Regions from separate parts of the Ideonella sp. FW305-24 genome, predicted to be linked through region 1. Evidence: predicted binding sites of a transcription regulator. Region 1 holds the regulator's gene; each other region holds the start of a gene.

What was found. Region 1 encodes FliA, which starts transcription of late flagellar genes. Its sites were predicted from a motif close to CTAAAGTTTNNNNNNNNNNNGCCGNTA; they were not measured.
Region 2: fliS (flagellar export chaperone FliS) is a predicted target of FliA. The motif match lies at 7,515-7,541, and genes of this name have one in related genera.
Region 3: AC3WR5_RS00465 (SPM autocatalytic domain-containing protein) is a predicted target of FliA. The motif match lies at 6,833-6,859, and genes of this name have one in related genera.

What each region holds. Positions count from the first base shown of each region.
Region 1 covers NZ_JBYTAI010000016.1:106,901-117,548, reverse strand. The annotation lists gene AC3WR5_RS29310 (NACHT domain-containing protein) at 1-806, opposite strand, end outside; gene flhA (flagellar biosynthesis protein FlhA) at 1,402-3,441, shown strand; gene flhF (flagellar biosynthesis GTPase FlhF) at 3,509-5,149, shown strand; gene AC3WR5_RS29295 (MinD/ParA family ATP-binding protein) at 5,173-5,958, shown strand; gene AC3WR5_RS29290 (RNA polymerase sigma factor FliA) at 5,977-6,690, shown strand; gene AC3WR5_RS29285 (antibiotic biosynthesis monooxygenase) at 6,929-7,570, opposite strand; gene AC3WR5_RS29280 (helix-turn-helix domain-containing protein) at 7,681-8,655, opposite strand; gene AC3WR5_RS29275 (acyl-CoA dehydrogenase family protein) at 9,155-10,402, shown strand; gene AC3WR5_RS29270 (AraC-like ligand-binding domain-containing protein) at 10,472-10,648, shown strand, end outside.
Region 2 covers NZ_JBYTAI010000013.1:2,380-13,027, reverse strand. The annotation lists gene AC3WR5_RS26070 (O-linked N-acetylglucosamine transferase, SPINDLY family protein) at 1-209, opposite strand, end outside; gene AC3WR5_RS26065 (PPK2 family polyphosphate kinase) at 281-1,120, opposite strand; gene AC3WR5_RS26060 (glycosyltransferase) at 1,160-2,263, opposite strand; gene AC3WR5_RS26055 (flagellin domain-containing protein) at 2,526-3,371, shown strand; gene AC3WR5_RS26050 (flagellin domain-containing protein) at 3,689-4,534, shown strand; gene AC3WR5_RS26045 (flagellin domain-containing protein) at 4,918-5,763, shown strand; gene fliD (flagellar filament capping protein FliD) at 5,903-7,354, shown strand; gene fliS (flagellar export chaperone FliS) at 7,578-8,012, shown strand; gene AC3WR5_RS26030 (flagellar protein FliT) at 8,064-8,363, shown strand; gene AC3WR5_RS26025 (flagellar brake protein) at 8,414-9,172, shown strand; gene AC3WR5_RS26020 (XRE family transcriptional regulator) at 9,190-9,882, opposite strand; gene AC3WR5_RS26015 (helix-turn-helix domain-containing protein) at 10,156-10,284, shown strand; gene AC3WR5_RS26010 (hypothetical protein) at 10,281-10,577, shown strand.
Region 3 covers NZ_JBYTAI010000001.1:109,523-120,170, forward strand. The annotation lists gene AC3WR5_RS00465 (SPM autocatalytic domain-containing protein) at 1-6,650, opposite strand, end outside; gene AC3WR5_RS00470 (GSCFA domain-containing protein) at 6,998-8,086, opposite strand; gene AC3WR5_RS00475 (hypothetical protein) at 8,101-8,967, opposite strand; gene AC3WR5_RS00480 (DUF4422 domain-containing protein) at 9,014-9,766, opposite strand; gene AC3WR5_RS00485 (DUF8370 family protein) at 10,192-10,648, shown strand, end outside.

The sequences.
Region 1 (10,648 bases):
TTTCGCAAATTTGCGCAAAGTGCGCGAATCTCCTTCAGTGCCGCCGATTTGGCCGTCCGTGTTGGAATTTCATCAAACCCATCTAGAACAAGCAAGACCTCCATTTCGTTCAGAATCGCGCAGAAGACATCTTCTGCAACGCCAGAGGCCGAGTCGGGATCGAGTTTTATGAAGGCATTTGTCAACTCTAGATCGTAGATTAAGTAGTTTTTCAGATACTTTCGAATCGGGAATTCCGTTTCGGCGTAGTCGATTGCTCTGAATCTAACTAGCAATGGAAAACGGTATCGAGAATCCGACGAATTTTCGAAGAAGGACGAGCAGATTTTTTGCATGGAGGTCGTCTTGCCCGCTCCCGGTTGACCTAGGACGACACAGTGTTTGGTTGTTTCCGAGATTGCCTTGCGTAATGGTGTCAGCTTGCGTCGCTCTCTATGGCTTTGGTGCAAACTAACAGGAATCAGAAATGTGTCTAGATCAATGTAGATGTCGTTTAGAGCGCGCTCGTGCGACATATCTCGAAATCGAATGCGGCTGCTCCAGCTAGATATCTCGTCAATATGTAGCTTGAGGCGGGCTAGGCTATCGTCGCCACGTAGCGTAAAGGTTCCGCTAACGATTTCACCTGAAGTCAGGTTCGCATCTGCAATGTGCGCGGCGGCGAGAAGTGGCCGCTTGCGCGCGGACCTACGCTCCTGTTTGCGTCTCTGTCTCCACGCGTTGATCTTCTTGAGACGCCCGTCTAAGAAATCCTTGCACCAAGGGGCGACGAGCCCCAGCGTTTTCTCAACTACTTCTTCAAGCATACGGCGGCAGTGATGGTTGACTTCAGGGGGCGACGAGCGACGCGGTGGTTTGTGAGGTCTAACGCGTTGTATCCGGCTCCACACTGCCGTATATAAAATCGCACGCCTGCGTAACAGCCGGTATCCATCTAGCAGGCTGCTGAAATACCGTTTGGCTACCTTTGTTGAAGGCCATTGGGAGGGTGCCTCACCCCTTCCCTGGTTCGAAAAAAATCGCCTGTGGCCCGTTTTGTGAGGTCGGACTTTTTGAGACATGACTCGTGAAACAGTATTTCAGCAGCCTGCTAGGCGCAAGTCCTTGATCCATCTGAATTCCCCTCCCCATTCGTTGGCTCCCACCACCACAAAAATCCGCCGCTAAAACCGGCACCTGTTACAGATTCTGCTGGCAAGCCGTTGACTTGCCAAGCGTCGGATGACGGATGCGGCCAGTGGTGGCACCGCGCGGAAGACAGGCGCTTTCCCCCCTCTTATCCGGCTCAAGTCCGCGGCCCTCCCGCGGCACCATGGCGGGGCACCTGATTGCTGCCCAAGCCACGCCCACATGAACGCTCTCACCCTTCAGCTGAAGAACCTCTTCGGCGAGAACACGGCCATGATCAAGGCGCTGATGGCGCCGTTGTTCATCGTCATGGTGTTGTCGATGATGGTGCTGCCGTTGCCGCCGTTTGCGCTGGACGTGCTGTTCACCTTCAACATCGCGATGTCGCTGATGGTCATGCTGGTAGCGGCCAACATGATCAAGCCGCTGGACTTTGCGGCGTTCCCAACCGTGCTGCTGGTCACGACGCTGCTGCGGCTGTCGCTGAACGTGGCCTCCACCCGCGTGGTGCTGGTGCAGGGCCACACGGGGACAGGCGCTGCCGGCAAGGTGATCGAGGCGTTTGGGCACTTCCTGATCGGCGGCAACTTCGCGGTCGGCCTGATCGTGTTCGCCATCCTGGTGGTGATCAACTTCGTGGTCGTGACCAAGGGCGCGGAGCGCATCGCCGAAGTCGGCGCGCGTTTCACCCTGGACGCGATGCCCGGCAAGCAGATGGCGATTGACGCTGACCTGAATGCGGGCCTGATCGACGAGAAGGAAGCCAAGAAGCGGCGCTCGGAAGTGAGCGAAGAAGCGGACTTCTTCGGCTCCATGGACGGTGCCCTGAAGTTCGTGCGCGGCGATGCGATGGCCGGCATGCTGATCCTGGTGATCAACATCGTGGGCGGCTTCATCATTGGCATGGCCCAGCACGGCCTGTCGGTCTCCGAAGCGGCAAGCTCGTACATCCTGCTGGCGGTGGGTGACGCGCTGGTGGCGCAGATTCCTGGCCTGCTGATCTCGGTCGCCGCGGCCATGGTGGTGTCGCGTGTCGGTTCCGGTGAAGACACCGGCAGCCAGATCCGCAACCAGATGTTCACCTCGCCGCGCTCGCTGGGGCTGACGGCGGCCATCATCGGCGCGCTGGGCCTGATCCCCGGCATGCCCAACATCGTCTTCCTGGCGATGGCCAGCCTGATCGGCTACTACGCCTGGTGGCTGACCAAGCGCCAGAAGGAAGAGGCCACCGAGGCGACCCGGCCGGTGGTGGACAACGCGCCGGCCTCGAACGCCGAGGCCACCTGGGACGACCTGCAGCCGGTGGACACCCTTGGCCTGGAAGTCGGCTACCGGCTGATCGCGCTGGTCGACAAGGCGCGCCAGGGCGACCTGCTGGGCCGCATCAAGGGCGTGCGCAAGAAGTTCGCCCAGGAAGTGGGTTTCCTGCCGCCCTCGGTGCACATCCGCGACAACCTGGACCTCAAGCCCAGCATGTACCGCGTCACGCTGCGCGGCGCCACCATCGGCGAGGGCGAGGCCTATCCGGGCATGTACCTGGCGATCAACCCCGGCGGCAACGCGCCGCAGCTGCCCGGCACCAAGACCGTGGACCCGGCATTCGGTTTGCCCGCAGTGTGGATAGAGGAGCGCCAGAAGGAGCAGGCCCAAATGGCTGGATTTACGGTTGTTGATTGCTCGACCGTGGTGGCCACCCATCTTTCACACTTGATGCAAATGAATGCGGCCAAGTTGCTGGGCAGAACCGAAGCCCAGGCCCTGGTCGAACATGTCACCAAGCTCGCTCCCAAACTCATCGAAGACGTGGTCCCCAAGATGGTCGGCATCGCTACCCTGCAAAAAGTCCTCCAGCTGCTGCTGGAAGAGGGCGTGCACATCCGCGATTTCCGCTCCATCGTCGAATGCCTGGCCGAACACGCCAGCATGGTGACCGACCCGGCCGAACTGGCCCGCCGCATCCGCATTCACCTGGCCCCGGCCATCGTGCAGCAGATCTACGGCCCGGCCAAGGAGCTCGACGTGATCGCGCTGGAACCCGAACTCGAACGCCTGGTGACCCAGGCCCTGAACTCGCCGCACGGCGCTGCGCTGGACCCGGGCGTGGCCGACACGCTGACCCGCCAGGCGGCGGAGAGCGCGAAGAAGCAGGAGAACCTGGGCCACCCGGCCTGCCTGCTGGTGCCCGACGCACTGCGCGCACCGCTGGCGCGCCTGCTCAAGCGGGCGGCACCGCGCCTGAAGGTGCTGGCCCACAGCGAGATTCCGGAAACGCATTCGATCCGCATCGGCTCGATCATCGGAGGTGCCGCATGACCTCCTTCTTCCGAGCTCAAGGTAGTTGGCGCGCCGCCCCCTCGGTGGCTTCGCAGGAGCAAGCAGCATGAACGTCAAGAGATTCACCGCGCGCACGTCGCGCGAGGCCTTCGCCCTGGTGCGCCAGGCCTTTGGCGAAGACGCGGTTGTGCTGTCCACCAAACCCTGCGCCGAAGGCATGGAAGTGCTGGCCATGGCGCCGGACTCGGTCGAGCAGCTGGAGCGTGTCTCCAGCCAGGCCGCCGCGCCGGCTGCTGGCCGCCCGGCCGCCCGTGAATCGCTGGCTGCGCGCGCCGAGCGCCTGCAGGCCGAGCGTGCCGCGCCCGGCCGCCGCCTGGCCGACCGCCTGCCGCCGCCGGCTGCCGAACCTTCGCCGATGGAACACGACCTGAGCGCTGGCGTGAACGACGACGTCGAACAGCTGGCGATGAGCACGCTGTCCTTCCAGGACTATGTGCGCGACCGCATGCTGCGCCGCCGCCAGGCCGCGATCGACAGCAGCGCCGAGCCGCAACACGAACCGCAGGCACCCGCGCCGCAACCGCAGGCCATGGCCCGCGCCCAGGCACCCATCCAGCAGCCGCAGCGCGCCCCGGCGCCCACCGCAGCCATGCTGGCCCAGGCCCCCACGCTGTCGGCCCGCATGTCGGTGCCGGTACCCACGGCACCGGTGCGCCGCGGCCCGGTGCGCCGCCAGCCCGATCACCTGGGCATGGACATTCCCACGCTGGGCGAGCCGGTCGGCCAGCAACGCGACCAGATCGACATGGTTAACGAGCTGCGCTCGATGAAGGGCCTGATCGAAGAACGCTTCGGCACGCTGGCCTTCATGGAAAAGCTGCAGCGCGAGCCGCGCCAGGCCGTGCTGTCGCAAAAGCTGATGGACTGCGGCTTCACGCCCGGCCTGACGCGCAAGCTGGTCGAGTCCCTGCCTGCCGGCACCAGCGACGAACTGACCTGGGCCACCACCGTGCTGGAGCGCAACCTGCTGACCGGTGAGCAAGAGCCGGCCCTGGAAGAGCAGGGCGGCGTGTTCGCGATGATCGGCTCCACCGGCGTGGGCAAGACCACCACCACCGCCAAGCTGGCCGCCGCCTTTGCCACCGCGCACGGCGCCAACCACCTCGGCCTGATCACGCTGGACGCTTACCGTGTTGGCGCCCACGAGCAGCTGCGCGCCTATGGCCGCATCCTCGGCGTGCCCGTCCACACCGCCCATGACCGCGCTTCGCTGGAAGACCTGCTGGACCTGCTGTCGGGCAAGAAGATGGTCCTGATCGACACCGCCGGCATGGCCCAGCGCGATGCGCGCTGCCGCGAACTGCTGGAGATGCTGCAGCACCGTTCCATCCAGCGCTTGCTGGTGGTGGACGCTTCGTCGCAAGGCGAAACCATTGACGACGTGATGACCGCCTGGCGCGCCGCGCAATGCAAGGGCGTGATCCTCTCCAAGCTCGACGAAGCCGTGAAGCTGGCCCCCGCGCTGGACGCCGTGATCCGCCACCGCATGAAGGTGCTGGGCGTGGCCAACGGCCAGCGCGTGCCGGAAGACTGGCACCGCCTGTCGGCCAACGCGCTGATGCACCGCGCGATGCGTGGCGGCGGCAGCGCGGCCTACCGAATCGATGCCAACGACGTGCAGCTGGTCTTCTCGGCCCTGCACCGCCCGGCCGCCGCGCCCGGTGCCGCGCCGATGCAGCGCCTGTAACCCCAGTGAATGCCAGTAGCCGTATGAACGCCTTCACCTCCAACGCTTCCACCACCGCCGACCAGGCCGATGGCCTGCGCCGCCTCTTTTCCGGCCAGCAGGTGCAGATCGTGCCGGTCGTCGCCAACCCGCATGTCGACATGGCCGCCGTGATGCTGGAGCGCCTCAGCCTGGCCTTTGCCGAGCTGGGTGCCCATGCCCTGGTGCTGGACGCCGCAGACAGCTCGCCGCTGCCCAACGAGCTGGTCGACATGGACCTGCCGTCCTGCATTGAACGCCTGGGCGACAGCGTTTCCTACCTGGCCGCCCGCGGCCTGCCGCGCCGCCATGTCAACAGCCGCGGCTCCAGCGAAGCCTGGCTGGCGGCGGTGGAACAGGCCGCGCCGTTTGCCCACGTCATCATCGTGCACGCCGAGGCGCGCGACCTGTGCCGCCTGCTGGGTGCGCGCGAGGTCTGCCCCATCCTGATGGCGGGGCTCGAATCGGTCAGCCTCACCGAGGCCTATGCCGCGATGAAGCTGCTCTCGCAGCGCCTGGGGCTGATGGCTTTTGACCTGCTGGTCGGCATGGCCTCGCGGCCGCGCCGCGCCGAGCGCGTGGCCGACCGCCTGTCCAGCTGCGCCGACAACTTCCTGGCCGCCGCAATGCGCAACTGGGCTGCGGTCGACCGTGACGTTTCCCTGAACAAGCCCGCCTCGCCCGAGTTGTCCCAGCTGGCGGAAGACCAGTTGACCGGTCTGGCCGCGCCTTCCTCCTTCGCCCCCAGCCCGGCACTTGCCGGCCAGGGCGCCTCACTTTCCCTGGATTGATAGACGGAGACTGCATTCATGTACACCGCCACCGGCCGTCTCGACGCCAATGCGTTGCTCAAGCAGTACAGCCCTCTGGTGCGCCGCCTCGCGCACCAGATGATTGCCAAGCTGCCTGCCAACGTCGAGATCGACGACCTGATACAGGTCGGCATGATCGGACTGAACGATGCGCTGGGCCGCTTCGACGTGGGCCAGGGCGTGCAGTTCGAGACCTTCGCCACCCAGCGCATCCGCGGCGCCATGCTCGACGAGTTGCGCGGCACCGACTGGATGAGCCGCGGCAACCGCCGCCAGCAGCGCGAGATCGAAGCCGCCGTGCATCGACTCGAACAGCAGCTGGGCCGCCCACCGCAGGAAAGCGAAATCGCCAAGGAAATGGGCGTCTCGCTGGACGCCTACCAGGACACGCTGACCAAGGTGCGCGGCACCCAGCTGGTCTACCTGGAAGACATGTCGGGCGACGAAGGCGGCGACGAGTACCTGGACCGCCACGTGGCCGACGCGGAAGCCAACCCGCTGGCCATGCTGCAGGACCACCGCATGCGCGAGGCCCTGGTCGAAGCCATCAAGAACCTGCCCGAGCGCGAACAGTACGTGATGAGCATGTACTACGAGCACGACATGAACCTGAAGGAAATCGCCGCCGTGCTCGGCGTCACCGAATCCCGCGTCTGCCAGCTGCACAGCCAATCCATCGCCCGCCTGCGGGTCAAGCTGCGCGCCTGGTAAGCCCCCGTTTTTTCGGCCGTGCCTTGCGCACGGCCAGCCCCGTCGAAAGAGCCGTTGTTGGGAACCAGTGGCACAACCACCAGGCAGTCCTCGGCACTCTGATGTTGGCAGTCTCAACCCACCCGGGTTGATCGCATTGTTTTCGTGTTGACTCCTCCTCCGACTTGCGAAAAGTCGTTAGAGCCCCGCGCTGATGTCCGGCCCGGGGCTTTCTTTTTGGGCGGCCCGTGCCGCGTGCCTACCGCGACAGCCAGCGCGACAGCAGGCGGGTGTAGCGCGGCATGATCAGGTAGGTCATCAGGAGCACGGTGGCGGTGGAGACGGCCAGGTTGCCGGCCAGGCGGCCCCAAGGTGTGGGCCAGCCGTGGACCAGGGGGCCGATCAGCAGGCCGAGCGCGGTGGTCAGCGGATAGATCACCGACAGCGTGGCCAGCGCCTGCTTCGCGCGGCGTGGCGCCGGCATGGCGGCGCGCGGCTCGAACCAGAATTCCAGTCCGGTGACGGTCTTCACTTCCTCCGGGCCGGTCAGCATGGGCTCGGCTTCTCGGAGCAGCGCCTGGCGCGCCTCGGAGCGAAACCAGTCGTCGGCATGGGCGATGGTGTCGAACTGGATGGTGATCGTGTAGAGCGTCTCGCCTGGCGACGGCGGAATGACGTGGGCGCCTCTGTGGCCGGGAAAGCGGGCGGCAACCAGGATGATGCGGTGCAGCCAGGCCTCATAGTCGCCGCGCCGGGCGGGGTCCACACGCTGGCGGATCACCGCGGTGATCATTTCGGCCTGAGGCAGTTCGCTGGCCACGACCTGAAGCAGGTCTGCAGAGCGCAGTTCCGGGCGTCTTTCATCGGTGGCATGTGCCGGGGGAATGCGAGCGGTGTCCATGCCGCACTGTGGGCGCAAAAGGCCCGGCCAGGCTTCGGCCAAATGGCCGATGCAGCCCTCCCCACTGCGGTGGATTTGCGCAAGAAGTGGCCAGCGCCCGCCTCAGGCTCTCAGCGGTCGTCTTCCCGAGCGGCAGCCTGGCCGGCAGCGAACCCGCGCGGAGAGACGCCGAAGCGCTGCTTGAACAGCCGGGAGAAGTGCGAGGCGTCGTTGAAGCCCCAGCGCAAGGCCACCGCCAGGACGCCCGGATGGCCGGGTCTGCGCAGGTCGCTGGCGCTGCGCTGCAGGCGCAGCTCCCGGATCAGGCTGCTGACGGACAGCGGCGCCTCCTCGAACAGGCCGTAGAGCGTGCGGCGGGAAACCCGGAAGCGCGCGGCAAGCTGGTCCGGCCCGAGCTGTGGCTCCATCAGGTGGTCGGCAATGTAGGTCTCGACCGCCTGGCGAAAGGCTGCGCGCACCGGCAGCCGGTCCTGTTCCTGGGCCTCCAGCGTCGCGCCCAGCGCGGTGGTGATGATGCCGTTGAGCGCGGCGCTGAGCCCGTCCTGCGCGCTGATGCTGGTGGCGGCGCCCACCTGTTCCAGCGACCGGGCGAAGCGGGCTGCGACCAGGCCCAGCCCGGTCTGTCCGCTGACGCAGCGTGCAGTCGCCTGGTGCGGTGCCGCGAGCCGGGACACAAGCTGGTTCCTGGGGATGCGGAACGACAGCACGCGCCAGTCCTCACGGAAGTCGAGGAAATACGGCCGCGTGCTGTCCACGATCGAGAAGTCGCCAGGCGATACCAGCGTTTCCTGGCCATCCTGGCGAACCACGCACGAGCCTTCCAACTGGAAGTTCGCGAAGCAGAACTCGACCGGATTGCGGCGGATCTCGTCCCAGCGGCGCTGGACGAACTGGCTGCGTGAGAACACGCGGGTCTGCATGCTCAGCGAGAGCGGGCTGGAACTGGCCTCGCCGGTGAAATCGGGCCCTGGGTCGCTTTGCTTGAGGACGGGATTGAGCGAAACAAAGGCCTGGCAGAGGACCTCGCGCCAGTAGCTGAATCGCTCGTGCTGCGCACAGGCTTCGGTGGTCCAGACCCGCTGCATTGCTGGCTACTCCGCGGGCACACGCGCGGCCCATGTCAGGCGCGGGCGCCGCTCGGCGGTGGCGCGGCATGGCATGCCGTTCAAGCGCGTCATGTGGGTGCTCGCTTTGCACAGATCGTCAACTGGCCTTGCACGAAAAGACAACTCATGGCGTGACGGGCTTGCAGCGTGTGCCCATGCTGTGCACGAGGCGCGCGCAGGCTGCGTCATCTCGGTGCAGCCTTTTCGCACGCCGGTGCGGTGGCAGGTGGCGCAGGCCCGGATCCAGGCGCCTGCGGACCGAAAAGATGCAAGGTCCGGGCCAGAGCACGGAGGCCATCGCGTGCCGGCGGTGGCGCGAACGGGCGTGCCCGCGCCTTGGCGAGAGCGGTGGAGGGCGGCGCTGCCGTGCTTGCGCGAATCATCAATTGGGCCTGCATGGACTGGCGAGATGACAGCAGACCCCCTGCCTACGATCCATCGTCGCTTTCCCCAACTCCCGCAAGAAAGGTCGTTTCGCATGGCTATCGATTTCCAGCTCTCCGAGGCGCAGCAGGGCCTGCAAATGGGCGCGCGTGCGTTCGGTGCCGAGGTCCTGCGCAAGGTCGCGCCCACCATCGCCCCGATCCCCCGGCCCGAGGACCGGTTCTACGCCACGCGCCCGTTCTACAAGGCCATGGCCGACGCCGGTTTCGTCAAGGCGCTGCTGCCGGCCTCGATCGGCGGCACCGCACTCAGCACGCTGGACTTCGCTTTGGCAGCCGAAGAGCTCGCCGCCGTCGATGTCAACGTGCCAACCGCCCTGCTGGGCACCGGCCTGGGACTGCATGCGGTGCTGCATCACGGCACCGAGGCGCAGAAGCAGCGCTTCCTGCCGGACTTCGCCGAGGACGGCTCGCGCCTGGCCGCACTGGCATTCACCGAAGTCACCGGCGGGGCCAACTACGACAACCCCGACCCGTCCGTCGGCGTGCAGACCTTTGCCCGGCGCGAAGGCGACGAATGGGTCATCAATGGCGCCAAGCACTACACCACCAATGGCACCGGCTGGGACGGCAAGGGCGCGCACCTGTACAGCGTCATCTGCCGCACCGACCCGGCCTTGCCGCCGCAGGATTCGCTGGCGGTCGTCATGGTGCCGGGCGGCACGCCGGGCATCGAGATCGTGGGCATTCTCGACACCGTGGGCCACCGCGCGACGATCTCGCCGCGCATCCACTTCAACAACGTGCGCGTGCCGGCCGCCAACATCGTGGGCAAGCCCGGCGACGGCATCGCCATGGTGGAGGGTGCCTTCGCATGGACAGCGGCGCTGATCGGCGCGGCCTGCGTGGGCGTGATGCGCGCGGCCTTCGACGTGGCGTTGAAATTCGCCCGCAGCGACAAGCGTTCCGGCACGGTGCCGGTGATCGAGCACCAGAACGTCGGCTTCATGCTGGCCGACATCAAGATGCGCATCGAGGCCGCGCGCTACCTGACCTGGAAAGCCTGCCACCAGCTCGACCTCACCGAGGGCCGCAGCCGCGAGCTGGCCATCATCACCAAGGTGCACTGCTCGGAACTGTGCGTGCAGGCGGTGTACGACACCATGCGCGTGGTCGGCGTGGATGCCTACACCGACATGCACCCGCTGGCCGGCCTGATGCAGGACGCGCTGTGCTTCCCGCTGTACGACGGCGGCAACATGGGCGTGCGCCGCCGCCAGCTGCATGCGCTGCTGCGCTCGCCGGACTACAACCCCATGGCCTCGGCCGAGGCGCGTGGATGAGGCCTGCCGCCGCTTGATTGTTCGACCGTCTGACCGTCTGTCCGTTTGACATCGCCGAGGGTCACGCCGATGAAGCTCCAATACGCTACCGAGATCGTTGACGCGCCCAGGCGCTTCGACTACTGGAACGAGGTCGTCTGCCGCCATTGCCTGCTGGCGGACAGCAAGTCGCTCAGCGAGAGGCCGTTCGACGGCAAATTGCATGTCGGAGCGGCGGGCACCGTGGGTGTCAGCATCATGTCCGCG
Region 2 (10,648 bases), on a different contig from region 1:
CGGCTGGCGTCGATGGCAGCGTCCAGCGCTCCGCCGGCCAGTTGCGCGCGGGCCAGGTTCAGCCACATCAGCCGGTCAGAGGGCGCAAGACGCGCGCCGTGGCCGAACTCGGCGATGGCGCGGTCCCAGGCGCGGTTTTTCAAGGCTTGCAGCCCCGCTTGCCAATGGCGTTCGAGGGCATTGGGGAGGGCGGTGGCATGGCGGCTCATCCTTGCCACTGTGGCAGCGCTGGCGCGGCGGCAGGCGCGGATAAGCAGGCCCGCAGCCGGCCAGTTCCCTGCTATTCGACCCGCAGCCGGTCCAGCGCCGGGTCGGACGGCGGGTAGCGCAGCTTGAGCCGCTGCAACTGGTCCTTCAGCACCGTGGCAATCATCAGGTTGCGGTGGGTCTTGGAGTCTGCCGGCACGATGGTCCACGGTGCCCAGGGGGTCGCGGTGGCGGCAATGGCCCGCTGGTAGGCCTGCTGGTAGGCGTCCCACTGCTTGCGCACGGTGAGGTCGTCGGACTGGAATTTCCAGCGCTTGGTCGGGTCGTCCAGCCGGTCCTGCAGGCGCTGGCGCTGCTCCTTGTTGGAGATGTGCAGCATGAACTTGACGATCACGGTGCCGGTTTCGCTCAGCAGGCGCTCGAAGTCGTTGATCTGGGCGTAGCGCTGCGAGGTCTGCTTGAGGCTCAGCTGGCCATTGACGACCGGCACCAGCACGTCTTCATAGTGGCTGCGGTTGAAGACGGTGATCTCGCCGGCTGCGGGCAACTGCTGGTGGATGCGCCAGAGGAAGTCATGCGCGCGCTCCGGTTCGGTCGGCGCCTTCCAGCCCACGGTGCGCACGCCCAGCGGGCTCATGCGGCCGAACACGCCGCGCAGCGTGCCGTCCTTGCCGCTGGTGTCCAGTCCTTGCAGCACGACCAGCAGCTTGAAGCGGCGGTCGGCGAAGAAGAGGTTCTGCAGGGTGTCGAGCTCCAGCGCCAGCGCGTCGACCGCGGCCTTGTCATCGGCCTTGTCGCCGCCGGAGAAGGGCTTGGCGGCGGTGTCGATGGCCGCAAGCTTGAATTCGCGGTTGGGCTTGGCGAACTGGTGGTTGGCCAGCAGCTGTTTCAGGGGGGTTTGGCGGGCAGGCATGCCGCCATGATGACAGGCGGAAGCTGGTCGACCCCGGCTTCAGCCTGCGTCAGCCAGGGCGCGGCAGGAGGCGGCTTCGGCCGGGCGGTCCATCAAGTCGTACAGCAGTGCCAGGTTGTTGGCCGCCAGCACGCTGCCGCGGCCGGCCACCGCGCCTTCCAGCTCCGGCCGCTCGCCCAGGTGCAGGCAGCGCTGCCAGGCCTGTTCGATGATCGGCAGCAGGTGTTCGGCGCGGTGGGGTTCGTCGGCGGCCCAGTCCAGCAGCAGGTCGCCCAAGGCAAAGAAGAAGTCGGGTGATTCGGCCCAGGCCACCAGCGCTTCCTCGGCCCATTGCAAGGCCTGGGCGTGGCGGCCACAGCGCTTCCAGGCGTGCAGGCGGCGGATCACCAGGTCGTGCAGCCAGGCCGGACGGCCGCGGCCGGCGCTGAGGGTCAGTGCCTCGGCGCGGTCGAAGGCGGCCACGGCGTCTGCGTAACGCTCGTACACGTCGTGGTCCTTGCCCAGCTGGTACCAGAGGTAGGCATCGGCTGGCTGTTCGCGCAAATCTGCCAGCAGCAGCCTGGCATTGCGGCCGGCCTTGGCGGCCAGTGCGGCCGGCGCGTAGCCGCTGTGACCCACGGCCACCGGCAGGCGCTGCACATCCAGTTGGTGCTGCGGCTGTTCATGGACCCGGCCGGCGTAGCGCACATGGCCTGGCAGCACGCGGCTGAGCCAACTGGGCGCGGTGCTGGCCTGCGGGCCTTCGCCCTGGCGACTGTCCACCCGCACGGCGCCAACAAAAGTGGGTGCAAACTCACGCAGAGAAGCAAGCGCAGGGCCGCCCTCGGCAATCCATTCGTCGGCGTCCAGCACCAGGTGCCAGTCCGCGCCGGCGAGGGCGAGCGCGGCATTGCGCGCCGCGGCAAAGTCATGGGTCCACTGGAAATGGGCCACGCGCGCGCCTGCGGCGCGTGCGAGGGCCACGGTGTTGTCGGTGGAGCCGGTGTCCAGCACCAGCGCTTCGTCCACCCAGGGCAGGGCACTGGCCAGCGCCCTGCCGAGCTGCTGCGACTCGTTGCGCACGATCATCACCAGCGCCACCCGGAAGCGCTGGGCGCCGGGCGGTGGGTCTTGCGGGCGGGGAGGCGGGGGCTTGGCCGTCATTTTGGAAACTTTAGGACTGCAGGGTGTCTTCAATCGGTCGATAAGCAGGGTGGGCGGCGGCCATTTGGTCGGCAAGACGACCGGCTGCCACCCAGGCCGCAAAGCGCGTCCGGTTGATCGAAGGAAAAGCGGGAAAAAAAACCCTCAAGTCCGGCGATCAAGGTTCCGAAATCCAGGGTACGGCCCCAACAAACTGAAGCGGGGGCGCAACCCCAGGGCCATTCCGGTCCTTGTTATCAAGCCCCGTGCAGGAGTTATCCCAATGTCTTCCACCATCAACACCAACGTTGCTTCGCTGAACGCACAGCGCAACCTGTCGGCCTCGCAATCGTCGTTGTCCACTTCGATGCAACGCCTGTCTTCCGGCTTGCGCATCAATTCAGCCAAGGACGACGCTGCCGGCCTGTCGATCGCCGAACGCATGAATGCGCAGGTCAGGGGCATGAACGTGGCCATCCGCAATGCCAACGACGGCATCTCGATGGCGCAGACCGCTGAAGGCGCGCTGGCCAAGGTGGGCGACTCGCTGCAGCGCATGCGTGAACTGGCGGTCCAGGCCCGCAACTCGACCAACACCAGCTCCGACAAGGACTCGCTGAACAAGGAGTTTGGCCAGCTGCAGAGCGAAATCAACCGCGTGATGGGCGGCACCAGCTTCAACGGCAAGCACATGCTGGGCGCCGATGCGACCGCCATGACCTTCCAGATCGGTGCCAACACCACCAACGACGACGTGATCAATGTCAGCACCACCAACATGGTGACCAACAGCGACATGCAGGCGGTGACCGGCTCCTCGGCGAGCATCGACGCCTCGGCCACCTCGGGCGCCATCGCCTCGGTGATCGACGACATCGACACCGCCCTGGACACGGTCAACAACCAGCGCGCGACCTTCGGTGCGACGCAAAGCCGCTTCGACGCCGTGATCTCCCAGCTGCAGCAGGGCGTGGAGGCGCAGAGCGCCGCCCGCGGCCGCATCATGGACGCCGACTTCGCGACCGAAACCGCCAACATGAGCCGCGCCCAGATCCTGCAGCAGGCAGGCACTGCGATGGTCGCCCAGGCGAACCAGCTGCCCCAGCAAGTGCTGTCGCTGCTTCGATGACGCCAAGGCGGCCCAGCAAGGGTCGCAGGTTGAACCGGTTCTTTCCGAACCGGCCTGAGCCCACTGAATTCCCGAACCGGCGTTGCCAGGACGCTGCTTCGGGGTGCAGGCGCAGATAGTCCTAAAGGTTCCAAAAGTCGCATCCGATATCCCACTCACAGGACGCAAACAACGGTGTCCTGTAGGTCCGGTGAGATGGCCAAGGGTCAGGCAAATGAGTAGTTGCCCGACCGGAGGAGCACCCGGCGCTTAGGCGAAAGACGAACCGCCGGTGCTTTAACCGGAAGACTTTTGGAACCCATTCTGGAGTAACTATCATGGCTCAAACCATCAATACCAACGTTGCCTCGCTGAACGCTCAACGCAACCTGGCTTCTTCGCAATCGTCGCTGTCCACCTCGATGCAGCGCCTGTCTTCGGGCATGCGCATCAACTCGGCCAAGGACGACGCCGCTGGCCTGTCGATCGCCGAACGGATGAATTCGCAGGTTCGCGGCATGAACGTCGCGATCCGCAATGCCAACGACGGCATTTCGCTGGCGCAGACCGCTGAAGGTGCACTGGCCAAGGTGGGCGACTCGCTGCAACGCATGCGTGAACTGGCAGTGCAGGCACGCAACGCCACCAACACCAGCTCCGACAAGGATTCGCTGAACAAGGAATTCGGCCAGCTGCAGGAAGAAATCACCCGTGTGATGGGGGGTACCTCCTTCAACGGCAAGCACATGCTGGGCGCCGATGCGACCGCCATGACCTTCCAGATCGGCGCGAACACCAGCGCGGACGACACCATCACCGTGAACACCACCAACATGGTGACGAACACGGACATGATCGCTGTCACCGGCTCGTCGGCTGCCATCGATGCAAGCGCCACCTCGGGTGCCCTGGCGACGGTGATCGACAACATCGACACCGCCATCAACACGGTGAACGACCAGCGCGCCACCTTCGGTGCCACGCAAAGCCGCTTCGACGCGGTGATCGCCAACCTGCAGCAAGGCGTGGAATCGCAAAGCGCAGCCCGCGGCCGCATCATGGACGCTGACTTCGCGACGGAAACCGCGAACATGAGCCGCGCCCAGATCCTGCAGCAGGCCGGCACCGCGATGGTCGCCCAGGCCAACCAGCTGCCGCAGCAGGTCCTGCGTCTGCTGCAGTAAACAAAGGGCTGAGGAAGCCGGCGACACGGGGGCGACCCCGGCCTCGCTGGCCTCCTTCTGAACATTGGCTCCCCATCCGCACCCGGCTTTTGGCCGGGTTCGGCATCCCGGCGAAAGCCAGGATGGAAGAAGACCCGATTCGGCTTGCATTTCGCGGCTTTGCAGATCGGGCACTGCTTTGAGAATCACACCTAACGCATCGCCCTTGCTCGGGCGGCGTGGTCCGGAAGCACTGACGAGTCCGGTGCCGTGTCAATCCGACGCGGCGCTTTTCGACGGTGATCGAGTGCCGGGCTGTAGGGCCCGCGGCGGTTTCAAACCCGCAGCGGTTCATGCAAGCCGGCACGTTCGCCGGGTGTGGTTGATTCTTGAGGAGTGCTCACATGCCGCAGACCATTAACACGAACATCGCTTCGCTCAACGCGCAGCGAAACCTGAACATGTCGCAGTCGTCGTTGCAGACGTCGATGCAGCGACTGTCGTCCGGCATGCGTGTCAATTCCGCCAAGGATGACGCTGCAGGCCTGGCGATTGCAGAACGCATGAACTCGCAGGTGCGCGGCATGAACGTTGCGATCCGCAACGCGAATGACGGCATCTCGCTCTCGCAGACCGCGGAAGGCGCTTTGTCCAAGGTGGGCGACGCGTTGCAGCGCATGCGGGAACTGGCTGTCCAGGCACGAAACTCGACGAACTCGAGTTCCGACAAGGATTCGCTGAACAAGGAATTCACCCAGCTGCAGTCGGAAATCAACCGCGTGCTGGGTGGCACGACCTTCAACGGCAAGCACATCCTGGGCGCCGATGCGACGACGCTGACCTTCCAGATCGGCGCCAACACGACGACCGACGACGTGATCGACGTGGCGACGACCAACATGGCGACGTCCAGCGACATCACCACGGTCACCTCGACCAGCGCGGTGATCGATGCTGCGGCGACGTCAGGCGCGATTGCCGATGTGATCAACAACATCGACGCGGCCATCGACACGGTCAACAACACCCGTGCGACCTTCGGTGCGACCCAGAGCCGCTTCGACGCGATCATCTCCAACCTGCAGCAATCGGTCGAGAACCAGGCCGCCGCGCGCAGCCGGATCATGGACGCCGACTACGCGCAGGAAACCGCCAACATGAGCCGCGCGCAGATCCTGCAGCAGGCCGGCACGGCGATGGTGGCCCAGGCCAACCAGCTGCCGCAGTCGGTGCTGAAGCTGCTGGGCTGATCTCCGGCCGGGGGCCGCGCAAACGCGGCGCGACGCCGGCTTTCTTTCCGGTGCGCAGCCCCTCAAGTTCGTGGTGCTCGCGCCGACATTGTTGTCACAGAACCGGTGATTCCTCGCCGGACAGAAGGACGGGCCGACCATGACCAGCAGCACTCTTTCCTCGATGGGCGTTGGCTCCGGGCTGGACGTCACTTCCATCATCAAGTCGCTGATGGCGGTCGAGCACAGGCCGGTTGACCTGCTGGCCACCGAGCAGACGACGCTCAGCACCACGCTGTCCTCGATGGGCAAGATGCAGAGCTATGCCTCGACCATGGGCGACAAGGCCCAGGCGCTGGCCGACCTCAGCCTGTGGTCGAAGAAGAGTTTCACTTCCAGCGACAGCACGGCCGTTGCCGGCTCGGCCGAAGATGGCACAGCCGCTGGCAGCTATTCCGTCTCCGTGCAGGCCCTGGCCTCGTCCCAGACGCTCACCTCGGGCGCGTTTTCGTCTTCCAGCGCAACGCTGAGCGAAGGCACGTTGACGATCGAACTGGGCACCTGGGGCAGCGGCAGTCCTGCGAGTGGCTTCACTGCCAAGGATGGCAGCAGCGCGCTGAACATCACCATCGGCCCGGACGACACCAGCCTGACGTCCGTTCGGGACAAGATCAACGCGGCGGGTGCCGGCGTCACGGCCAGCATCGTCACTGACGCCAACGGCTCGCGCCTGTCGCTGCGCTCCACTGCCACCGGCGCCGAGAACGGCTTCCGCATCACGGCAAGCGAAACCAGTGACGATGGCGATGCCGGCACCGGTCTGTCGGCACTGGCTTATGACGCCACCGCTTCCAGCAACACGATGACGCGCAACCTGGCGGCCGGCAATGCCAAAGCCACGGTCAACGGCATCCAGGTCGAGTCCAGCACCAACACCTTCAGCACCGTGGCCGAAGGCGTGACCTTCACCGTGGGCAAAGTGACGGGTGACGCGACCACCGAGATCACCATCACCGACAACACCGACGCGGTGACCACCGGCATCAAGGATTTCGTCAAGGCCTTCAATGACTTGGCCAGCTACATCAAGGACCAGACCAAGTACGACGAAACGGCCAAGAAGGGCGCGCCGCTGCAGGGTGACCGCACCGCCATCGGCTTCCAGTGGCAGATGCGCGGCATCATCAACGACGGCACCAAGGCCTCGTCTTCGCTGTCGCACCTGTCCGACATCGGCATCTCCATGGCCGCGGACGGCACCCTGAAGCTGGACAGCGCGAAGCTTGAAACTGCGATGAAGAATCCGGCCGAGGTGCGCAAGGCGCTGGCCACCGACGGCGCCGATGCCGATAGCTCCGGCTTCATGGATCGCTTCCGCGACCTTGCCGACGCCGCCACCGCTTCGGACGGCAGCCTGCAGACCCGGCAGGATGCGCTGAACGCCGCGATCAAACGCAACCAGTCGCAGCAGGACTCGATGGAGGCCCGTTTGGTCGGCGTCCAGGCCCGCTACGAGGCCCAGTACCAGGCGCTGGACACGCAGATGGCGTCGCTCAACGCCTTGTCGTCCTATGTCACCCAGCAGATGGCGGCCTTGTCGTCGTCGTCCTGAGCGCCGGAAAGATAGGTACTTTCCCTAGATTCATGTCATCGAAGGCGCCTGCGGGCGCCTTTTTTCATGGGCTTTCCAGGGCCGTTCCACAGAGGGAAAAGCCCCTGGATCTGTCTTGAAACTGTCCGGAAACCCGGGGTGATACGGGAGATCGGTCCGCCTCAAGTGCCCGCACGGGGCACCGATAAACAACACAAGCGGAACAACAAACGGACTTCACAAAATGTTCACCCCCAGCTTCTCCTACGCGCTCGGCCAAGCCGGTGCCATGGCCCACGCCTACCGCCGCGTGAGTGTCGAGACCAGCATCGTCGATGCTTCGCCGCACAAACTGGTGGAGATGTTGTTCGACGGCTTCATGGAATCCGTCAGCCAGGCCCGCGGCTACATGCGCTCTGGCGAGATCGAGTCCAAGGGCAAGGCCATCAGCCGTGCCGCCCGCATCGTCGAAGAAGGGCTGAAGGCCGGCCTAAACCTGAAGGATGGCGGCCGCCTGGCGCTGGACCTGCAGTCGCTCTACGCCTACCTGACCATGCGCCTGACGCTGGCCAACATCCGCAACGACGAAAAGATCCTCGATGAGTGCGCCTCGCTCGTCGATCCCCTGCGCCAAGCCTGGAAGGCCATTGGCCCTCAGGTCCACCAAGGCCTGAACTGAGCCGTGCGTTTTGACACGCCGAGACCCGACACGACATGCCGGAACACTGAAATGAGCACCAACTTGCTGAACTTTTACGAGGCGATCGAACGCGCCAGCGCCGACATGGTCGAAGCCGCCCGCGTTGGCAACTGGGATGAAGTCGTCAAGCTCGAAGGCGCTTGCGCCGTCCTGATTGCCCAGTTGAAGAACGCTGCCCACTCCGAATCGCTGCAGGCCGAGGAAAGCAAGGTCAAGTCGCGCATCATGCAGCGCATCTTGCTGAACGATGCCGAGATCCGCCATCTGGCCGAGCCCTGGCTGGACGACCTCGACCAGATGATGACCGGCCGCAGCAAGACGCTGCACTGAGCGGCTGTCCTCAGCCCCACGCGCTCATCGCCTCCGGACTGGATTCACCGATGTTTTCCGACACCCGCCCGGCCCCGATCAACCCGCATGCGGGTTCATCGATGCAGGAGTTCCGCATTGACGAGCCGCACGAGATCCGCGCACTGCTCAAGGCGCTGATGGACCGCAGCGTGGTGATCAACCTCAGCGGGTCCGACGGCACGGCCTACCAGACCACGCTGTGGAGCATCGACGCGACGCAGGGCAAGCTGGCCTTCAGCGTGGACCTGATGTCGCCCGCCGCGCAGCGCCTGGTCGAGGCCGAAGAGGCCTCGGCCGTCGGCTATCTGGACCAGATCAAGCTGCAGTTCGACGTGACCGACCGGTTGCTGGTGCATGGCAAGAACGCCTGCGTGCTGCAGACCAGCATGCCGCGCGAACTCTTCCGCTTCCAGCGCCGCTCAGCCTACCGCGTGCGCACGCTGGAACGCACCTCGCCGACGGCGAGCTTTCGCCACCCGCAGATCCCCGACATGCGGCTCGAGCTGCGTGTGCTGGACGTCAGTGCTGGCGGTTGCGCGCTGTTCCTGCCGGAAAACGTGCCCCCGGTCGAGCCTGGCGTGGTCATCCACGGCACCCGGCTCTCGCTGGACGGCGACACCGAATTCCAGACCAGCCTGATGGTCCACCACGTCACCTCCATCCAGCCGCAAGCCAAGGGCGTGCGCCTGGGCTGCGAACTGACCCGGCTGGACGCCAACGCGACCCGCGCGCTTCAGCGGTATATCGACAACACCCAGAAGCGCCGACGCATGCTGTCGCTGGACTGAGGCCCTTCGGCCCGGCCTCAGCACCAGTCGCGCAGCGACGCCACCACGCGCCCGAGCACCGTCACGGCGGGCGTGGCCTCCAGGTCCAGGTCGAAGGCGGGATACGCCGGGTTGGCGCTGCTCACCCGGATCAAGCCGTCCGGCAGCCGCTGGCACAACCTCACCAGCGTTTCCGGGCCTTGCACCAGCGCGTACATGAAGCCGCTGCGCGGCACGGTGTCCTTCAGATGGATCACCACCAGGTCGCCGCTTCGCAGGGCCGGCTCCATGGCATTGCCATCCACCCTGACCACGCAAAGGGCCTCCGGCTTCAGCTCCCGTGCCGCCAGCCAGTCCTCTGGCAGCCGCAGCGCATGGCCTGGCCCGTAGCGGGCCGTCGGCTCGTTCACGCCATCCACCCTGTGCCAGCCGATGGCCGGGGCTTGGTCCGCGCGCTGCATCGGCGATTCACCCGTCAACAGCCAGACGGGATTGATGCCATACGCCGCGTGCAGCCCGGCCAGGAACTCGGCGCTGGGCAGGCGCCTGCCTGAGAGATATGCCCGCACCGTGCTGAACGGAACACCGGCCCGGCTGGCGAACCGCGCCTGATCCACGCCCGCCTCGGCCATCGCCGAGCGCAGCCGCGCCGTGACCGCAGCGACGTCAAGTGCCGGCGCCTGACGGGAAGACGCGGCATCCGCGCTGGGCACGAAAGACTTGGAAGGCATGAGGGGTGGCGGAATTGATAGCGATTCGCTACGAATTCTCCCCCAGTTCACCCCTGTGCCCGGGTGAGCTTCGCCGTGACGAACCTGTGCCCTTGCGCTTTTCATCCCCATGCCAGAGGACAGGATGCTCTTGTGGATGTCCTTTATGGAGCTTTATCATTGATCCAAAACGAGCATCAAACTCAGGGGAATTGATCAATGAGGTCTCGAAAAGAGCAATGTCCTCCGCTTCTGACGCCGGAAGAGGTCAAGACCCGGTTGAAGCAGGAGGGCATGACACTGAAGCAGTGGGCAGAACTCAACGACTTTCGCTATCAGGCCGTGAGCCAGGTGCTCCGTGGCGTGAACCGTGCCACTTTCGGAGATGGCCATCGCATTGCCAAGGCGCTGGGGCTCAAATGACCGCGGCGCCCACCCCCTGGACCGCCGGCGACATGCGGCCCCGCCGGCTGTACCTGTCCATCTGCCATGCCTATGAGCGCCTGGGCCCTCATGCCCGCAGCGCGCTGCGCCAGGCTGTGGGCCCGGAAAGCTCGCTGCCGAATGTGATGGCGGCCGCCCAGCTCATCGTGGGCACCACCGATGCCGATGACCTCGCGCTGGTCGTGGCGCGGCTCATCAGCATGAGCAACGAAAACGCCGCCAGCGTGGGCCTGCATTGGCCACAGCCGTCCGGCGGTCCGGAAGACCCGTGATGAAAACTGCTTCGTCAAATGCCTCACCAGATACCCCATTTTGGGGATGGGCGACCCACCCCTTCCTCACC
Region 3 (10,648 bases), on a different contig from region 1:
GCAGCCAGCTGGGCGCTGCCCAGCGTGTTGATCTGGGCCGAGGTCAGGCCCACGACTGCGGCGGTGCCCAGGCCGGAGACCTGGTCAGCGCTCAGCGCGGCCACTTGGGCGGTCGTCATCGCGGTGGCTTGCGCCCCCGTCAGCGCGCCCACCTGGTCGGCCGACAGGCCCTTCAGCGCAGCGGTGGAAAGGTTCTTCAGGTCCACGGTCTCGATCGCGCGGATGCCGGCGGTCGTCATCGCGGCCAGTTGGCTGCTGCCCAGCGCGCCCATCTGGCCGGAGGTCAGGGCCACAACCTGGTCGGTGCTCAGTGCGGCCACGCCGTCCGCGCTCAGGCCCTTGATGGCGGCCGAGTTGATCGAGGCCAGGTCACCGGTGGTGAGCTTGGCGATCTGGTCAGCCGTCATCGCGGCGACCTGGGCGCTGGTCAGCACCGCGAACTGGCTGCTGCCCAGTGCGTTGAGGCTGGCGGTGGACAGGTTGGCCAGTGCGGCCGAGCCCATCGAGGCGATCTGGTCGGTGCTCAGTGCGGCCAGCTGGGCCGTCGTCAGCGTGGCGACCTGGTCGGCGCTCAGCGCATGCAGTGCAGCGGTGGTGATGGACTTGATGTCGCCGGTGGCGATGGCGTCCAGCTGGGCGCTGTTCATCGCGGCCAGTTGCGAGCCGGTCAGCGCCGCGGCTTGGGTCGAGGTCAGGCCGGCGATGCCGGCGGCCGACAGGCCAGCGACCTGGTCGCTGCCAAGCGCGGCCAGCTGGCCGGTGGTCAAGGCGGCGACTTGCACGCTGGTCAGCGCGCCCATCTGGTCGGCCGACAGGCCCTTCAGCGCCGCGGTGCCCAGCGCCTTCAGGTCGACGGTTTCGATGGCGGCGATGCCGGCGGTGGTCAGTGCAGCCACTTGGCCGCTGCCCAGTGCGCTGACCTGGTTGGAGCTCAGGCCGGCCACTTCAGCGGTGGTCAGCGCGGCCATCGCGTCATTGCTCAGGCCCTTCAGTGCGGCGGTGTTCAGAGCGGCCAGGTCGGCGCTCTCCATCTTGCTCACCTGGTCGGCCGTCAACGAGGCGACCTGGGCGCTGCTCATCGCAGCGAACTGGGCGGTGCTCAGCGCGTTCAGGTGGGTGCTGTTCAGGCCGCTCAGCTGGGCGGTGGTCAGCGCGCCGACCTGGTCGGTCGTCAGCACGGCCAGCTGGCCGGTGCCGAAGCTGTTGAGCTGCTCACCGCTCAGGCCCTTCAGCGCGGCAGTGGCAAGGCCCTTGATGTCGGCCGTTTCGATGGCGGCCAGCTGCGCAGTGCTCATCGCACCCAGCTGGGCGCTGCCCAGGGTGTTGAACTGGGCCGAGGTCAGGCCGACCACGGCGGCTGTGGACAGGCCGGCGACCTGGTCGCTGCTCAGCGCGGCGACCTGGGCGGTGCCCAGCGCGGTGGCCTGGGCACCCGTCAGCGCGCCAGCCTGAGTGGCCGTGAGGCCCTTCAGTGCGGCGGTCGACAGGTTCTTGATGTCCACGGTTTCGATGCCGGCGATGGCGGCGTTCGTCAGCGCGCCCACCTGGGTGCTGCTCAGCGAGCCCATTTGGTTGGACGTCATGGCCGCCACTTGCGTGGAGCTCAGCGAGGCCATGCCGTCGGCGCTCAGGCCCTTGATGGCGGCGGTGTTGATCGCGGCCAGGTCGGCCGTGCTCAGCTTGGCCACCTGGTCAGGCGTCAGCGCAGCGATCTGGGCGCTGGTCAGCGTGGCGAACTGCGCGGTGCTCATCGCGTCGAGGTTGCTCGTCGACAAGCCTGCCAGTGCGGCGGTGCCCAGCACGGCGATCTGGTCGGTGCTCAGCGCGGCCAGCTGGGCCGTCGTCAGCGAGCCGACCTGGTCGGCGCTCAGTGCCTTCAGCGCAGCGGTGCTCAGCGACTTCATGTCGCCGGTCGGGATCGCGTCGAGCTGGGTCGAGCTCATCGCGGCCAGTTGCGCGCCGGAGAGCGCAGCAGCCTGCGTGGAGGTCAGCCCGGCCAGGCTGGCGGCCGACAGGCCTGCGACCTGGTCGGAGCTCAGCGCGGTCAGCTGGCTGGTGGCCAGGGCGCCCACCTGGGTGCTGGTCAGCGCAGCGATCTGGTCGGCCGAGAAGCCCTTCAGCTGGGCCGAGCCCATCGCCTTCAGGTCCACGGTTTCGATGGCCGCCACGTCAGCGGTGGTCAGTGCGTTGACCTGGCCGCTGCTCAGCGCCGCGACTTGCGTGCTGGTCAGGCCGGCGACCTGTGCGGTCGTCAGCGCAGCCATGTCGTCAATGTTCAGGCCCTTCAGCGCAGCCGTGCCGATGGCCGCCAGGTCGGCGGTCTCCAGCTTGGCGACTTGCGCCGCCGTCAGCGCGCCCACCTGGGCGCTGGTCAGCGCGGCGAACTGGGCGGTGCCCAGCGCGTTCAGGTTGGCGGTAGACAGGGCGGCCAGCTGGTCGTTGCTGAAGCCGGCAATCTGGCCGGAGCTCAGCGCGGCCATCTGCGCGGTCGTCAGGTTGTTCAGCTGGTCGGCGCTGAGCGCGTGCAGCGCGGCGGTCGAGAGGGCCTTGATGTCGGCGGTCTCGATGGCCGCCAACTGGGCGGTGCTCATCGCGGCCACCTGGGCCGAGGTCAGGCCACCGACCTGGGTCGAGGTCATGGCGACGATGTCGGCGGTCGACAGGCCGCCCAGCGAGGACGGGTCCACCGTCAGCGCGGCGATCTGGGCCGAGCTCAGCACGGCCAGCTGGGTGGAAGTCAGCGCATCGACCTGGGCCGAGCTGAGGCCGGCCAGGGCGGCGGTGCTCAGGGCCTTGATGTCGACGGTTTCGATGATCGCGATGTTGGCGGGCGTCAGCGCGGCCAGCTGGGTGCTGCTCAGCGCGCCCACCTGGGTGCTGGTCAGGCCGGCGACCTGGGCGGTCGACAGGCCGGCCATGCCGTCGGCGCTCAGGCCCTTCAGCGCGGTGGTGTTCAGTGCGGCCAGGTCGGCCGTTTCCAGCTTGGCCACTTGCGCGGCGGTGAGGCCTGCAACCTGGGCGCTGGTGAGGGTGGCGAACTGGCTGGTGCCCATCGCGTTCAGCGCGGTGGAGCCCAGCGAGCCGAGCTGGTCGGCGCTCAGCACGGCGACCTGGTCGGTCGTCAGCGCGCCGAGCTGGCCGCTGGTGAGGTGGCTGACCTGGTCGACGCTCATCACCTTGATGGCGGCGGTGGACAAGGCCTTCAGGTCACCGCTCTCGATGGCGGCCACCTGGGCCGTGCCCATCGCGGCGACTTGCGCAGTCGTCAGCACGGCGACTTGCGCCGAAGTCAGGCCAACCACGCCGGCGGTGCTCATGCCGGACATCTGGCCGGGCGTCAGCGCGGCGATCTGGTTGGTGCTCAGCACGCCCACTTGCGCGCCGGTCAGCGCGCCGACCTGGTCTGCCGTGAGGCCGGCCAGGGCGCCGGTCGCCAGCGCCTTGATGTCGATGGTCTCGATGGCCGCAATGTCGGCCGTGTTCAGCGCAGCCAGCTGGCCGGTGCTCAGCGCGGCGATCTGGTTGCTGGTCATGGCAGCCACCTGACCGGTGGTCAGCGCAGCCATGTCGTCGTTGCTCAGGCCCTTCAGCGCGGCGGTGCCGATGGCGGCGAGGTCCTTGGTCGCGAGGTTGGCGACCTGGCTGACGGTCAGGCCGGCGACTTGCGCGCTGGTCAGGTTGGCGAAGGTGGAGGTGCTCAGCGAGTTCAGGTTGTCGCTGCTCAGGCTGCCGAGCTGGGCGCTGCCCAGGGCGGCGCTCTGGTCAGTGCTCATCGCGGCCAGTTGCGCGGTGGTCAGCGAGGCGATCTGGTCAGCGCTCAGGCCCTTCAGCGCGGCGGTCGAGAGGGCCTTCATGTCGGCCGAGTCGATGGCCACCAGCTGCGCGGTGCTCATCGCGCCCAGCTGCGCGCTGGTCAGCGCGCCCACTTGCGTGGAGCTCAGCGCGGTCACGTCGCCTGCGGTCAGGTTGGCGACCTGCTCGGCCTTCAGGGCGCCGATCTGGCCAGCGGTCAGCGCGGCGACCTGGGCGGTCGTCAGGTGCGACAGCTGGTCAGCCGTCAGGCCGGCCAGCGTGGCCGTGCCCATGTTCTTCAGGTCGGCGGTCTCGATCGCGGCAACAGCGGCGGTGCTCATCTGCGCCAGTTGGCCGCTGCTCAGCGCAGCCAGCTGGGCCGAGCCCATGGCCGTGACTTGCGCGGCGGTCAGCGCGTTCATCGCGTCGTTGCCCAGGCCCTTCAGCGCGGCGGTGCCGAGGGCAGCCACGTCGGCCGTCTCCAGCTTGGCCACCTGGTCAGCCGACAAGGCGGCCACCTGGCCGCTGCTCAGCGAGGAGAACTGCAGCGTGGTCAGCGCGTTCAGGTCGTCGGTGGCCAGGCCCGAGAGCTGCTGGTTGCTCAGCACCGCGACTTGCGCGGTGGTCAGCGCGGCCAGCTGGCCGGAAGTCATGCTGCCCAGCACGTCCGGGCTCAAGGCCTTCAGCGCGGCGGTGGAGATGGCCTTGATGTCGGCCGTCTCGATGGCGCCCAGCTGCGTGCTGCTCAGCGCAGCCAACTGGCCGCTGCTCAGCGTGCCGATCTGGTTGGAACCCAGGGCGGCGATGTTGGCGGTCGACAGGCCGGCGATCTGGTCGTTGCTCAAAGCGGCGACTTGCGCGGTGCTCAGCGCAGCGGCTTGCTGGGAGTTCAGGCCGCCGATCTGGTCGGCCGACAGGCCCTTCATCGCGGCGGTGCTGATGGCGGTGATGTCAGCGGTGCTCAGCACGCCCACGTCGCCTGCGGTCAGCGCGCCCAGCTGGGCGCTGGACAGCTGCGCCACTTGGGCCGAGGTCATGTACTTGACCTGGTCGGTGGTCAGCGCGCCGATGGCGTCAACGCTCAGGCCCTTGATGGCGGCGGTGTTGATCGCGGCCAGGTCGGCGGTTTCGAGCTTGGCGGCCTGGGTGGCGGTGATGGCGGCGACCTGGGCGCTGCCCATCGCGGCGTATTGAACCGTGGTCAGCGCGTCCAGGTGGGCGGTGTCCAGCGCGGCCAGCTGGTTGGCGCTCAGCGAGGCGACTTGCGCGGTGCTCAGCGCGGCCAGCTGGGCGGTGCCCAGCGTGGCGAACTGGTCGGCCGACAGGGTCTTCAGCACCGCGGTGCTGATGGCGCCGATGTCGGCAGTGTCAATCGCGGCCAGCTGGGTGCTGCTCAGCGCGCCGAGCTGGGCCGAGGTCAGCGTGCCGACCTGGGTGGAGCTCAGTGCGGCGATGTTGGCGGTGTTCAGGCCGGAGACCTGGTCAGCGCTCAAGGCGGCGACCTGGGCGGTGCTCAAGGCGGCGATCTGGGCGGTCTTCAGCGCACCGACCTGGTCGGCCGACAGGCCCTTCAGCGCGGTGACGCTGATGGCGGCCATGTCGGCGGTTTCGATGGCGCCAATGGCGGCGCTGCTCATCGCGGCGAGCTGGTTGCTGGCGAGCTGGGCCAGCTGGGCCGAGCTCATGGCCACCACTTGCGCGGTGGTCAATGCGCCCAGCGCATCGGCGCCCAGGGTCTTGACGGCGGCGGTGCTCAGCGCAGCGACGTCGGCGGTTTCGAGCTTGGCGACCTGGTCGGCCGACAGCGAAGCCACCTGGGCGCTGCTCATGGCGGCGAACTGGGCGGTGCCCAGTGCGTTCAGGTGGTCGGTGGAGAGGCTTTGCAGCTGGGTGGTGCTCAGCGCCGCCGTCTGGGCGGTGCTCAGCGCGGCGTACTGCGCGGTGCTCATGGCGCCGAGCTGGTCGGCGTTCAAGGCCTTGACGGCGGCCGTGCCCAGCGCGACGACGTCAGCGGTTTCGATGGCGGCAACTTGCGCATTGCTCATCGCGGCGACTTGCGCGCTGCTCAGCGCGCCGATCTGGGTCGAGCTCAGGGCGGCAACGTTGGCGGTGCTCAGCGAGCTCAGCTGGTCGGAACCGATGGCGGCCAGCTGGGCGGTGCCCAGTGCGGCGGCCTGGACGCTGGTCAGGCCACCGACCTGGTCAGCGCTGAGGCCCTTGATGGCGGCGGTGCCGATGGCGCGGATCTTGTCGGCGCTCAGCTGCTGCAGGTCCACCACGTCCATCGCGGCGATCTGGGTGCTGCTCAGCGAGGCGACTTGCGCGCTGGTCAGCGCGGCAGCCTGGGTGCTGGTCAGCGCGGTGACGGCGTCGGCCGTCATGCCCTTGATCGCGGCGGTGCTCAGCGCAGCCACGTCCACGCTTTCCAGCGCGGCCACCTGGGTGGCGGTCATCGAGGCGACCTGCAGGCTGGTCATGGCGGCGAACTGGCCGGTGCTCAGCGAGTCGAGCTGGTTCGTGGCCAGGCCGGCGATCTGCGAGCTGGTCAGCACGGCCACCTGGCCGGTGGACATGGCGACGAACTGGTCGGTCGTCAGGGCGGCGAGCTGCGCGTCCGTCAGTGCCTTGATCGCAGCGGTCTTCAGCATCGAGAAGTCAGCGGTGCCGAAGGCGGAGAGCTGGCTGCCGCTCATCGCAGCGATCCCGGCGGGCGAGATGGCCGCGGCCTGCGCGGTGCCCAGGGCCTGGATCTGCGCATTGCTGAACGCGGCCCAGTCTTCGGTGGTCAGCGCGGCGACGGCAGCGGTCGAGAGAGCTGCGATCTGATCAGTGGTCAGGGTCGGAACAGTGGTGGCCATGACAGATGTCCTTTAACTTGTGATCTCAAATGGAACGAGCCGGCGTCGCGGCGCGACTGCTACCCAGAAACTTCAAACGGTGCGCAAGGGGCTGAACCGAGGCTCCTCGCCTTGCGCCGAGATCAGGGCAGCAGCCGGTCGCAGGGCAGCGACGTCGGTGGAATTCCGATCTCTCAGTCGGTTTTCGTCCCGTGGACGAACGACTTAAGCCGCCGGAGGCAGCAAACAGGGCCCGAAAACCCCCTCTTCTTGCCGAAGAGTTGGCAAACCGGGGCTTCCTGGGCGTTGGCCGTTCACGGACCCGCAAGATTCCGCGGGTTAACCCGCAGGCCGACGCGGAGGGGTGGTCAAGCGCGTACATCGTTGAACAGCTCATCGCATTCCACCGGGGGCGCCAGCTCCGGAGTGGCCGCAGCGGCCGGTGAAGAAGAGGCCACCGAAGCCGCAGGCGCTGCGGCGGTGGAAGACGACGAAGCGGCGGCAGCCAGCTCCGGATAGAAACTCGACAGGAAGCAGCCCATCACGTGCGAGACACCGCGCTCTGTGACCTCGCGCAGGTCCGAAGCCAGGTACTGGCCGAACGACGCCGCATGGCTGATGATTTCGAAGGACGGGAAGTAGGCGACCTGCGCGTGACGCGCTTCGACCTCGCCCACCGCGGCGCGCAGCACCGACTTGGAATACGAGGACGCCACCAGCACGTTGCGCTCGCTGCGGGTGGCGACCAGCGGCACCGGTGAAACGGTGAAGATGATCTTCAGCGCCGGGTTCACCTCGGTGAGCGCGGCAACCAGGGCTTCCAGGTCGGCCACGACTTCGGTGCAGGTCAGGTTGCGGAAGACGTGCTTTTCAGGATCGAACTCGCCCTTGACCGTGCCCGGGCAGGCTGGGTAGGTGTGGCCGGTCTCGGTGTTGAGCCAGCATTCGGTCAGGCCCAGCGTGAAGATGAACACGTCGGCCGTCTCGAACATGTGCTTGACGCGGCCCAGGTGGTAGGCTCGGTCTGCCCTGGCTTCTTCCAGGCTGGCAAAACCGGCCTTCACGACGCTGGGACGCACCAGGTCGTACCAGCGGCCGTCCTGCTCGAAGAAGTCTTCGATCATGGGGCGCTGGCCGAAGGCCTGCTGGAACAGCTCCAGGCACTGGCGTGTGGTGTAGATGTTCCCGTAGCGGGCGGAGAACTGCTGATAGCTCTCCACCTCGCCGCCGAACTGGTGCATCAGCGGGTGGGCCGGCTCGGCGATGTACGGCGCCATGCCCACGTTCTTCATGTAGCGGGCGATGTGCTGCGCAAAGCAGCTGCCGGCGGTGGCGACCTTGTCGCTGCGCAGCAGCTGGAACTTCGGCGTGTCGTTGAGCGGCAGGTCGCGCCAGGCCACGTCGGACACGAACTTCTTCCAGAAGGCCCGAGGGGGGAGATTCGAATAGGGATGCATGTCGATCTCTCCGTTCAGGCGGCTTGCGCCAGCAACTCGGCCGGCACGCGGCGCTGGCCAGTCTTCTCGGCGATCTCGGCCATCTGGCGCAGCACCAGCGCGCCGTAGCGCTTGTTGCCATGCACCGAATCGCCAGCGAACTCAGCGGCCAGGTAGCCCTGCGGGTCCATGGCTTCTGCGGGCGGCAGCAGGCTGTTGATGCCGCAGGCGCGCGCCGATTCACGGATCTGCCGGGCGTAGACCAGGTAGTACTTGAGCCGCACCGACAGCGGGCTCATGTCCACCGCTTCCGGGTCCACCACGCCAGGGCCCGGGTCCCAGCGCTCGCCAGGAATCGTGGGCGGGCACACCACGTTGAAGACCGGCATCGAAGGCTGCATCGCGCGGATGGCCAGCAGGATGGCCTGGGCCTTGGCGATCTGCGCCGCGACCTGCCGTTCAATGACGTACAGCGGCACGATCTGCCGGCCCGGCAGCGGTGCGAGGTCCGGCCGCTCGGGCAGCCAGAAGTCCAGCGGCTGCGGCTGCTCGCGCAGCGCCAGGTGGATGTGCTCCTCGCCGTGAATGAAGGTGAACAGCACGTTGCCACCCTGCCCGCCTTCCCCGTTCATGCCAGCCAGCATCTTCTGGAAGCCAGGCGCCATGCTGATCACGCTGGGCGAGCTTTGCAGCGCCAGCGTCGGGCCCCAGTGCGGGGCGATCTGGCGGATGTAGAGGTTGGCCACCTGCACCGGCACGGCGATCTGCGCCGGGTCGGTATGCCAGTCGACAAACTGCGGCGCCTGGTCGTTGGAAATGCGGCCCAGCTGCGCCTTGAGCCCGTCTGCGCTGCAGGCGTCAAGCACCGGCAGGATGTGGCTCATGCCCATGATGTAGATCATTGGGTTGTCTCCCTCTTCTGGAATGCCTGTGGCGGCGGGTGTTCAGTCAGGTCAGCTGGATCAGCGGCACTTCGAAAGTGCGCAGCCCGCGGGCGTGCAGCCAGAAACCCAGGAAGCGTTCGGCGAGGAAGCCCGGGTAGCGGTTGTTGTAGGTGTCGTAAGGCGCGCCGATGCGCGCGTACACCGCGTCGATCAGCGGAAAGAGTTCTTCGCAGTACGCGTTGAACTGCTCGCGGCGGATGACGACCATGTTGCAGTTCGACATCGTGCTGTTCAGCTTGAACAGCGGGATGAACCTGCGGTATTCGGGGTGCCGGTCGTGCAGCTCTTCCAGGAAGGCTTCCCAGGTTTCTGCAGGGTGATGCGCCAGGTAATGCGCCTCGATCGAGCGGTTCGAGCCGGCGCGCTTGGGCACGATGGCGTCGGCCACGTCCAGGATCTCGTCGAGCTTGCTGCGCTGGCCGTCGGCCGTCAGGTACGAGAGGAAAAAGGCATCGCCCGGCACGCCCACGGTGGTCTGGTACTGCCAGGTCGCGTCGAACACATAGTTCAGGTAGCGCCGGTAGTGATAGAAGCCCACCACGTCGGCCGTGGCGTTCTTCCAGGCCCAGTACTGGGCCGTCAGCTCGCAGTAGAACGAGTTCAGCGACGAGATGTTGTCGTCCCCTTCCCCGTCACTCTTGAAGCCCTCGGCCAGGTAGCCGTTGACCCCCACAGGCTGGATCCACGGGCAATCGGCATTGCGCACGTAGTCCTTGTGAAAGGTCTGGTAGATCGTCAGTTGCTGCGGGTCACTCATCTCGGTTCCTTGACGCTGCGCCAGCCTCGGAACCGGTCGGGTCAAGCCCTGGACACGAGCACCAATCTGGACACAGCGACCTTACCGAGGGGACCTCGTCTTCATTGCTGGAAGTAAAGGGTGGTTTCGGGAGCTATTTGGGGGCGAAGGGGCGCGGCGAACGAGACTCCGACCGAGCGGCGGTTGACCGACCAAAGCGAAAAGGTCCAGCAGTCTCAGGTTTGAAGCCCCGCGCCCAGCTCGCTCCAGCTCCCAGGGCCTTGAATCCTCAAGATGAAGGAAGTCGCCTCTTTCCACGTTCGATACTGCGGTGATACCCTGGCCCAATGGACAAAAAAAGGCTCACTATTACTGCCGCGAGTGTTGGTATCCGGCGTTGAGTCCGGTTCCGTAGCGGGTTCGACTGCTGCATCGCGTGAGGCCTCATGGAAACCGCATCCGTCACCGAGCCCCACAATGTAACTCCAAAGAACTGGGGGGAGAAATCGATGACAAAGGCAAACCCGAAGCTACGGGTCTCGAAGCACTTCTCTCTCGGTCGAGATCAGACAACACTCGATTTCGTTGATGTGCCAATTGGGAATGACATTCCAGTGTTCCTAGATCCAAGTCGTATCCGCGGCATGGAAACAGCCTGGGCTTCCGAATGCAGTTCGTTGCTGCAGCACTTCTTCCAAAGACTCCTTGAGCACATTCAAGAAGATGACCGCGCATCTGGTCTCGTAATGCTTGAAGGTCTATCAGAGCGAAATGAGTTTCACCTGGGTCTTTCGCGCGGTCAATCTCAAGGCAGCGGGATCGGCCGAGGGTTCGCAATGGACTTCTGGACAGCTTTGAGCAAAAGTAAGGCTGGGAAGACTGGTCTGCTCAAGGACATCGAAG